2 regions of the Ruegeria sp. BHSC223 genome follow, and region 1 is predicted to be linked to the other one. Evidence: riboswitches for the same ligand, from Rfam matches in the RefSeq annotation. Region 1 holds a riboswitch; the other holds the start of a gene.
What was found. Region 1 has a riboswitch for cobalamin ahead of AC2FNY_RS12710 (DUF1636 family protein). Riboswitches for the same ligand answer to the same signal wherever they lie in the genome.

Region 1 (4,205 bases):
GCTATGAGGACCCGCTGCCCGCGATGGAGCGGATCAAGGGCCATCTGGCCTTTGTGCTGAGCGACAGCGTCAAGGTGGAACAGATCTGAACGAAAAGAAACGCCGTGCAGGACCTTGCTCCTGCACGGCGTCATGCCTTTTGGGGCGTGTCCCTTAGCCTGCCGCGCGCACAAGCCCCTGCGGAACCACCTCGTACCCCGGCTCTTCGGGTTCGTCGTCCACCATCTCGGGCGGAAAGCCCGGCGCGGTGATGTCGAGGCCGGTCGCCTCTTCCAGGCGGCGGATGATGTCGTCGGACTGGGCCCGCATGCCATAGCGGGCGATCCCGTCCTCGAAGATGCTGATCATCAGCGGCGAGATTTCCAGCGGTACGCCGGTGCGGTCGGCAATCGACTGAAACAGGCCGATATCCTTTTTCACCAGGTCCATGGTGAAGTTGATGTCGCGACTGCCGTTCAGGATCACCTGGCTTTCCGTCTCGTGCACGAAGGAGGTGCCCGAGCTGATCTTGATCGCCTCGTAGGTGGTGTTCAGATCCATGCCGGCGGCCTTCATCGTCACCAGCGCCTCGCAGCAGGTCAGCAGGTTTGCGGTGGCCAGATAGTTGGTCATCACCTTCAGAACCGAGGCGCTGCCCAGCGGTCCGGTATGCAGGATGCGACGGCCCATGACGGTCAGAAAGGGCAGGATGCGCTCGAACGTGGCCCGGTCGCAGCCCGCGAAGATCGAGATATTGCCGGTATCGGCCCGGTGACAGCCCCCCGAGACCGGGCAGTCGACCGCGGCCCCGCCGCGCGCGATCACCTGTTCACCCAGCCGTTTGACCTCGGCCTCGTCGGTGGTGGACATTTCCATCCAGATCTTGCCGGGTCCGACCTCGGGCAACATCTCCTCCATCACCGCGGCACTGGCGGCGGGCGACGGCAGACAGGTGATCACCGCGTCGCAATCGCGCATCATCTGCGCCGGCCCTTCGGCCGCCTTGGCGCCGCGCGAGACGAAACCCGCGACCAGATCGGGGTTGAGATCATGCACCGTCAGGTCGATGCCATTGCGCAGGAGCGAGCCCGAGAGCTTGCCACCCACATTGCCCAGTCCGATAAAGCCTACTTTCATTGCGTCCTCCCTTGCCGGTCCTGCCGGGGTCATGGTTCGCGCGCAGTATGAAAGCTGGATTTAGCCAAGAGAAACGAATAAAAAATCGAAAGATGCCATGAATTTTTTGGTGATGGATGTCGAACCAGCGCAGCCGACAAAATTTCCCCGGAAATTTTGTCCCAGAAAATTTGAATTTTCTGGGCCCCGCCCCGGTCCTCGGTCCGGAGCCACGCTGAGATGGCCCGCCTGCCCAACCCGGTCTGGCTGCGGACGTTCGAGGCCGCCGCCCGTCATCTGAACTTTACCGAAGCCGCGCGCGAGTTGGGGCTGACCCAGACCGCCGTATCCCTGCATATCCGTTCGCTCGAGGCGGAACTGGGCGAGCCGCTCTTCACGCGCGCCGCCCGGCGGCTGGGCCTGACCGAGTTGGGGCGCAGCTATGCGCTGTCGGTGCGGCAGGCGCTGGCGGATGTGGCGTTGTCGACCTCCAGCCTGTTCGGCCCGGCCAGGCGCGGCATCCTGCGCATCCGTGCGCCGATCTCCTCGGCGACCTACTGGCTGGCCGCCACCCTGCCTGATTTTGCCACCGATCATCCCGGCATCCCGGTCCGGTTGGTTTCGAACATCTGGGATGACGGTCCGGCGGCGGGCGGCGTGGATGTGGATATCCGGCTGGGGCGTGGCGACTGGGCAGGGCTGGTGACCGAGAAGCTCTGCGATGAGACCATCGTGCCGGTGGTCCGGGCCGGGGCGCCGGAGCAGCCCCTCGCGGCGTTACAGGCGCACCAGTTGATCCACATCCTGGGTTACGATGACAACTGGCCGCGCTGGTTCGCGGCGCAGGGCCTGCCCGCTCCGACCGGCGGCAGCCTTTATTCGGTCGATACCACCGTCGCGGCGCTGCAACTGGTGATGGCGGGCGCCGGGCTGGCCATCGTGCTGACCCGCTTTGCCCAGGGCGCCATCGCCCAGGGGGCTCCGCTTCGGCTGGCGGGACCGCCGATTCCCTTTTCGCAGGCGCATTACCTGGTTCGGCCTGAACGCGCCGCCGCGCCCGGGGCCCCGGCACAGCTCTATCTCGACTGGCTGCGTACGCGGCTGGCGGCGGATGCCGCTGGCTGAACGTCAGAGGTCGCTTTTCCCCTGCCCCCTCAGGCGCACCGCCAAGCGCGCTTGACAAGGCCCCTGCCCATGCCGCATGTCCGCCCTGTTGGTGTCCGGGAAACCGGATGAAAAGGGAATGCGCCAGCGGATCGGCCCCAAGGCCGGACGTCAAGCGCAGCCGCCCCCGCGACCGTGACCGGAGAGGGTGCCCAAGCCACTGGCCGATTGGCCGGGAAGGCGGGACGCCCGACAGGGCAAGACCCTGACATCCGCAAGCCGGGAGACCTGCCAGCACCCGAAGACAAGACCGGACGGGGTGTTCCGGTGTCGGGTCCATGTCCGAGAGCGTGGCCCGCGCAAGCCCCGTCCCCCGCACCAGACGAGGGGGGATGAGAGACATGACCGAAGCTGCACCAGTCGAACTGCTGGTCTGCACCACCTGCCGCCGCGGATTGCCGGTCGAGGACGATGCCCAGCGCCCCGGCGCCCTGCTGCACCGCGCGCTGAGCGCGGCCGAACTGCCCGAAGGGGTCACCGTGAGGCCGGTCGAATGCCTGTCCAATTGCGATCAGGGCTGTTCCATCGTGTTGCGCGGCGGCCCGGCGCGCTGGACCTTTGTCTATGAGAACCTCAACGAGGCCGACGACGTGGCCACCATCGTCGAGGGCGTCACCAAGTATCACGCCACCGCCGACGGGCTGGTGCCCTGGCGCGAGCGTCCCGTCCATTTCCGCAAGAACTGCGCCGCGCGCATCCCCCCGATCGGAGCCTAAGCCATGAGCACCCTTGAAAAACTCCCCGTTACCGTGATCACCGGCTTTCTCGGCTCGGGCAAGACCACGCTGATCCGCCACCTGATGCAGAACCCGCAGGGCAAGCGGCTGGCCGTGGTGGTCAACGAGTTTGGCGATGTTGGCGTCGATGGCGAGATCCTGAAAAGCTGCGCCATCCCGGAATGCCCGGCGGAAAACATCATGGAACTGGCCAATGGCTGCATCTGCTGCACCGTGGCCGATGACTTCATTCCTACCATCGAGGCGCTGATGGCGCTGGAGCCGCGCCCCGATCACATCCTGATCGAGACCTCGGGCCTGGCGCTGCCGAAACCGCTCTTGAAGGCGTTCGACTGGCCCGATATCCGCTCGAAAATCACCGTGGATGGCGTCATCGCGCTGGCCGATGCCGAGGCGGTGGCCGCGGGCCGCTTCGCGCCCAACGTGGCGGCCGTGGACGCCCAGCGGCTGGCAGACGACTCGATCGACCATGAAACGCCCCTGTCCGAGGTGTTCGAAGACCAGATCAGCTGCGCCGACATCATCCTGCTGACCAAGCCCGATCTGGCCGGCCCCGACGGCGTGGCCCGCGCGCGCGAGGTGATCGCGGCCGAGGCCCCCCGCCCGCTGCCGGTGGTCGAGGTGGCCGAGGGCGCGGTGGATGTGCGGGTGATCCTGGGCCTTGGCGCCGCCGCCGAGGACGACATGGATGCCCGCCCCAGCCATCACGATGGCCATGACGATCACGAGCATGACGATTTCGAAAGCATCGTGGTGGAACTGCCCGAGCAATCCGACCCGGCAGAGCTGGTCGCGCGGATCGAGCGGCTGGCCAACGAGCTGAACATCCTGCGGGTCAAGGGCTATGCCGCCGTTGCGGGCAAGCCTATGCGCTTGCTGGTGCAGGCGGTTGGCGCGCGGGTGCGCCACCAGTATGACCGTCCGTGGCAACCCGGAGAGGAGCGCCGCTCGCGCATGGTGGTGATCGCCGAGCATCACGACATCGACGAGGCCGCGATCCGTGCCATCCTGACCGGCGTTTCCGAGCCTGCGGAGTAAGCCCACGTCATGCATGTCGTTTTCCGCGAAAGCCACGGGCTGGAAGAGACCGAGACCCCGACCGACCTGGGCCAGAGCCCGGCGGATCTGGTGGTTTTGTCGTTCTCGGACAGCGACCTGGGTGCTTTTGCGGCGGGCTGGCATCGCGGCGGCGGGGCGGTGGGCAGAATG
Region 2 (4,205 bases), on a different contig from region 1:
GTGTCGCGTCGGCCTCGGGGCGCGGATCGTAGACGATCAGCGGAACCCGCGTCGCGGCATCGTGAAAGAAGGTCTTTTCCCCCATCCAGTGATCGCCCAGGAAATCGCCATGATCCGAGGTCAGGACAATCATCGTGTCCTGCATGCGCCCGGTCTCCTCGAGCCATGTGAAGAGCCGTCCCATCTGGTCGTCGGCCTGTTTGATCAGCCCCATATAGGCGGGGATCACCGCATCGCGCACCTCTTGCCGGGAAAACGCCTCGCCCACCTTTGTCTCCATGAAGGCCTTGAACAGGGGATGGGCGTTCTGGCGTTCGCTGTCGCTGCGCACCACGTCCTGCACATGTTCGGGGCCATACATGCTGGCATAGGGTTCGGGCACGATATAGGGCCAGTGCGGCTTGATATAGCTCAGGTGACAGCACCACGGACCGGTCTGCTGTTCGATGAATTCCATCGCGCGGGTGGTCAGATAGGGGGTCTCGCTGTCCTCTTCGGCGATATTGGCGGGGCGGGTCGCGTTCTTGAGGAACCAGCCCGATTGCACATTGCCCTCGGCATCCAGCCCGGAATTGGCAAAGTCGTGCCAGGGGTTGTCGCTCTCATAGCCCTTGGCGCGCAGGTACTTGTTGTATTCCCTGGCGCCGTCGGGGTCGTAATACCCGTCCGGCCCCTCAGGCAGCATGCCATCGTCGCGTTCGAACACGTCGAACCCGCATTCCGCCACCCGCGCCCCGATCAGCGAATCCGGCTCAAGCCCCAGCCGTGCCATGCCTTCCTCGTCCGCGCGCATGTGGGTCTTGCCCACCAGCCAGCAGCCCATCCCGGCGGCGCGCAGGTGGTCGCCCATGGTCATCTCGCCCACCTTGAGCGGGATGCCGTTCCAGCTGGCCCCGTGCGAATGTACATAGCGCCCGGTATAGGTGCTCATCCGGGACGAACCGCAAATCGGCGACTGGATATAGGCACGGTCAAACCGCACCCCCTTTGCCGCCAACTGGTCGATATTGGGCGTGTTCAGGGTCTTGTGGCCGTAACAGCTGAGGTAATCCCAGCGCAGCTGATCAAACATGATGAACAGGATATTCATGGGCGCGCATACCTTTTGCATATCTGTCGGAAAGCCTGCAGTTCCGGTCTAGACTACCCGCACTCTAGCCGGGTTGGGACCAAGTAGGAAACATGGCACCGGGCCCTTCCGTGCATTTCTGGCCAAGGGTTTGGCTCGCCTGTCGGTAAGCTTTAACTTAGCTGCCCTTCAGGCGGGGTCTGAACGGCCTAAAGCGTAGGATTCACTGTTGCCGGGTTGCCCTTTTGTGCCCCGAATCCTTGCGCACTCACCAGCATCGTGACTTGCGACAAAGCTTCTTTCGGAGTCATGTTGCGGCTGGGCAAGGTGTTGCGGCCTTGGATGTGGGCTCGATCGGAGAGGGAATTTTGCGGATGGCGCAATTGGTGATCTATGCGCTGCAAGTTGGGGGAGGCTCGCTGGCGATCTGCCAGTTGCCGGGCCTGTCTGGCAACTATTCAAGTGATATTGATCTGATCGGGTCCTGGGCGCCCGGGCTGGTGATCTCGATGACGACCGAGGTCGAGATGTTGCAGCACGGTGCACGCAATTTTGGTGCTGATATCCAGAGTCGCGCCTGCCGCTGGGCTCATCTGCCGGTCGATGATTTCGGAGTGCCTGGCCGTGATGCCGAGATCAGTTGGAAGGCGATCAGCAAATCGGCCCGGCATGCGCTGCGCGGCGGCGGGCGCGTATTGATCCATTGCAAGGGCGGCTGTGGCCGGTCGGGCATGGCGGCGTTGCGCCTGATGATCGAGACGGGCGAAGAGCCGAAGGCGGCGCTGGCGCATTTGCGGTCGGTCCGCTCCTGTGCGGTGGAAACCGACGCCCAGATGGACTGGGCGCTGGCAGGTCGTGCTATCCGGGACTGATCCTTCAGGCCGTTGCTTGCACTGTCGCAGCAGAGTGGACGCAGCGGGGGCGGGCCTCGGCCATGGCGCATGGTACCGGGCCTAGCCCGGCGGCAAATCCCGCTCCGTCGGGTGTCATCAGTGCATCGGCAAAGCGATTCAGATGCGACAGGGCGGTGTCTTCGTCGACGCCGCAGAACACGCGGATCCGGCTGTGCGAGGCGGCGTAGCGGGCCATGCAACCTGCTCCACACGGGGGCATCTCGCAATGCCCTTCTATCGCGAAACCTGCATCGGTCATCGGTTCAGCCTGCCGCAGCGCGCGGGCGAGGTTCTCGGCCAATGCCGACAGCGCCGGGCAGGGCCTGCCGGTTCGGCGACAGAGCGTTGCGGCAAATTCATGCGTTCTTGTAGTCCAGATCATCCTGCGCCCTCCGCGCGGCGGAACAGGGTGTCGGGGACCGGCCGATCAGGGCCAAGGCATCCCGTCCGGACACCCCGCCCGGGTTCGAGTTACGGTTGCGATGGCAGGTCTCCTGACTTGCGGGTCCGGGCTTTGCCGGCCTTCCCGGCCCGGAGGGCCAGTGGCATTTCGGCATCGCTCACCGCTTACAGTTGCGGGGGCAGTCTCGGAATTGGTCCCCTGTCGCCAGGGGGGCCGCACCGTGTTCCCTTTTCATCCCGGCGCATGTGTCACCGAGAACCATCGCCTCAGCGGTAGCGGGTGTTGCGGGCCGGAGTCAAGCCGGGTGTTCGTGCCGTGTTTTTCCCCATGCGGCGGGATGCTAGTATTGGTATCGAGTAGTCAGGCTGAAGAAGGGTGTCGGCATGCGGTTGAGAGGAGTACGCGGCAGTAGGCATGTCGAGGATCGTCGCGGGCGACGTGGCGGCGGCATGGCCATCGGCGGGCGTGGGCTGGGCATCGGCGGGGTGCTGCTGCTGTTGGTGATCGGCGCCTTTACCGGCATCGACGTCACCCCGTTCCTGACCGAACAGCCGGGCCCGAGCCAGAGCGCGCCCAAGGAACTGACCGCCGAAGAGCGGCAGGCGGGCGAATTCGTCTCGCGCGTCTTGGCCACGACCGAGGATGTCTGGGGCACGGTGTTCCGCGACCAGCTTGGCCGCGACTACATCCCGCCGACGCTGGTGCTGTTTTCTCAGGTCACCTCCAGCCCCTGTGGCGGCGCCTCGGGCGCGACCGGGCCGTTCTACTGCCCGGCCGACCAGAAGGCCTATCTGGACACAGATTTCTTTGCCACGCTGGCGCGGCGCTTGCAGGCGGGTGGCGATTTTGCCGCCGCTTATGTGATCGCCCATGAGGTGGCCCATCACGTGCAGAATCAGCTGGGCATTCTGGGCCAGGTGGATCAGGCCCGGCGGCAGTCCTCGCAGGTCGAGGCCAACGCCCTGACCGTGCGGTTGGAATTGCAGGCCGATTGCCTGTCCGGGGTCTGGGCGCGCTCGGTCCGAGGTCTGATGGAACGCGGTGATCTGGAAGAGGCGTTGAACGCCGCCCGGATGATCGGCGACGACCGGCTGCAACGGCAGGCGGGCCGGGTGCCGCAACCGCATACATTCACCCACGGCACTTCGGCGCAGCGGGCATCCTGGTTCGAACGCGGCTTTGATAGTGGCCGGGTCGCAAGCTGCGACACGTTCAGCACCAACCGGCTCTAATCCGCGCGCGGCAGCATCTCGGGCAGACGGCGCAGCACGTCCGAGGACTGCCGGGCACGGGCTAGCATCCAGCCGCCTTGCAGCAGGATGAACATGGTCTCGGCGGTCTTTTGCGGATCGGCCAGCCCAAAGCGCCTGGCGTGATGCGCGCCCTCGGTGATCCAGCCTTCGAACAGGTGGTGGGCATGGGCACGGAACGCGGCGTTGTCCGGCCCTTCGAACAGGGTCGACGAGATCGGGCAGCCATCCCACTGGCCTGATTTGTCGAATAGTTTCGCGACCTTGCCGCACAGAGCCTCCATTCCGGCATGAAAGCTCTCGGCTGGTTCGAACGAGGCCGCGATCAGCCGCAGCATCTGATCCGAGGCCCAGGTGGCCGAGGCCAGCGCCAGGTCGGATTTGCCGTTCGGGAAGTGGTGATACAGAGAGCCCTTGGGCGCCTCTGCCTCGGCCAGCAGCTCGGACAATCCAACACCGTGATACCCCCGGCGCTGGAACAGCTGGGCGGCGGTGCGGATCAAGCGATCTTTGGTCGGAAGCGGACGTTGGGTCATGTGCCGGGGATATTGACAGCTCTGGACCGATTGGTCCAGACATGAGGAATAGAC

Region 2: linked by a shared signal. The riboswitch ahead of AC2FNY_RS16690 (hypothetical protein) and the one ahead of AC2FNY_RS12710 (DUF1636 family protein) in region 1 are both predicted to bind cobalamin.

Annotation. Positions count from the first base shown of each region.
Region 1 covers NZ_JBXWRR010000007.1:50,321-54,525, reverse strand. The annotation lists gene AC2FNY_RS12725 (DUF427 domain-containing protein) at 1-89, shown strand, start outside; gene AC2FNY_RS12720 (NAD(P)-dependent oxidoreductase) at 154-1,116, opposite strand; gene AC2FNY_RS12715 (LysR substrate-binding domain-containing protein) at 1,336-2,220, shown strand; cobalamin riboswitch at 2,293-2,509, shown strand; gene AC2FNY_RS12710 (DUF1636 family protein) at 2,601-2,975, shown strand; gene cobW (cobalamin biosynthesis protein CobW) at 2,979-4,034, shown strand; gene cobN (cobaltochelatase subunit CobN) at 4,044-4,205, shown strand, end outside.
Region 2 covers NZ_JBXWRR010000013.1:54,063-58,267, reverse strand. The annotation lists gene AC2FNY_RS16700 (sulfatase-like hydrolase/transferase) at 1-1,090, opposite strand, end outside; gene AC2FNY_RS16695 (protein-tyrosine phosphatase family protein) at 1,444-1,941, shown strand; gene AC2FNY_RS16690 (hypothetical protein) at 1,946-2,158, opposite strand; cobalamin riboswitch at 2,430-2,643, opposite strand; gene ypfJ (KPN_02809 family neutral zinc metallopeptidase) at 2,749-3,597, shown strand; gene AC2FNY_RS16680 (TetR/AcrR family transcriptional regulator) at 3,594-4,151, opposite strand.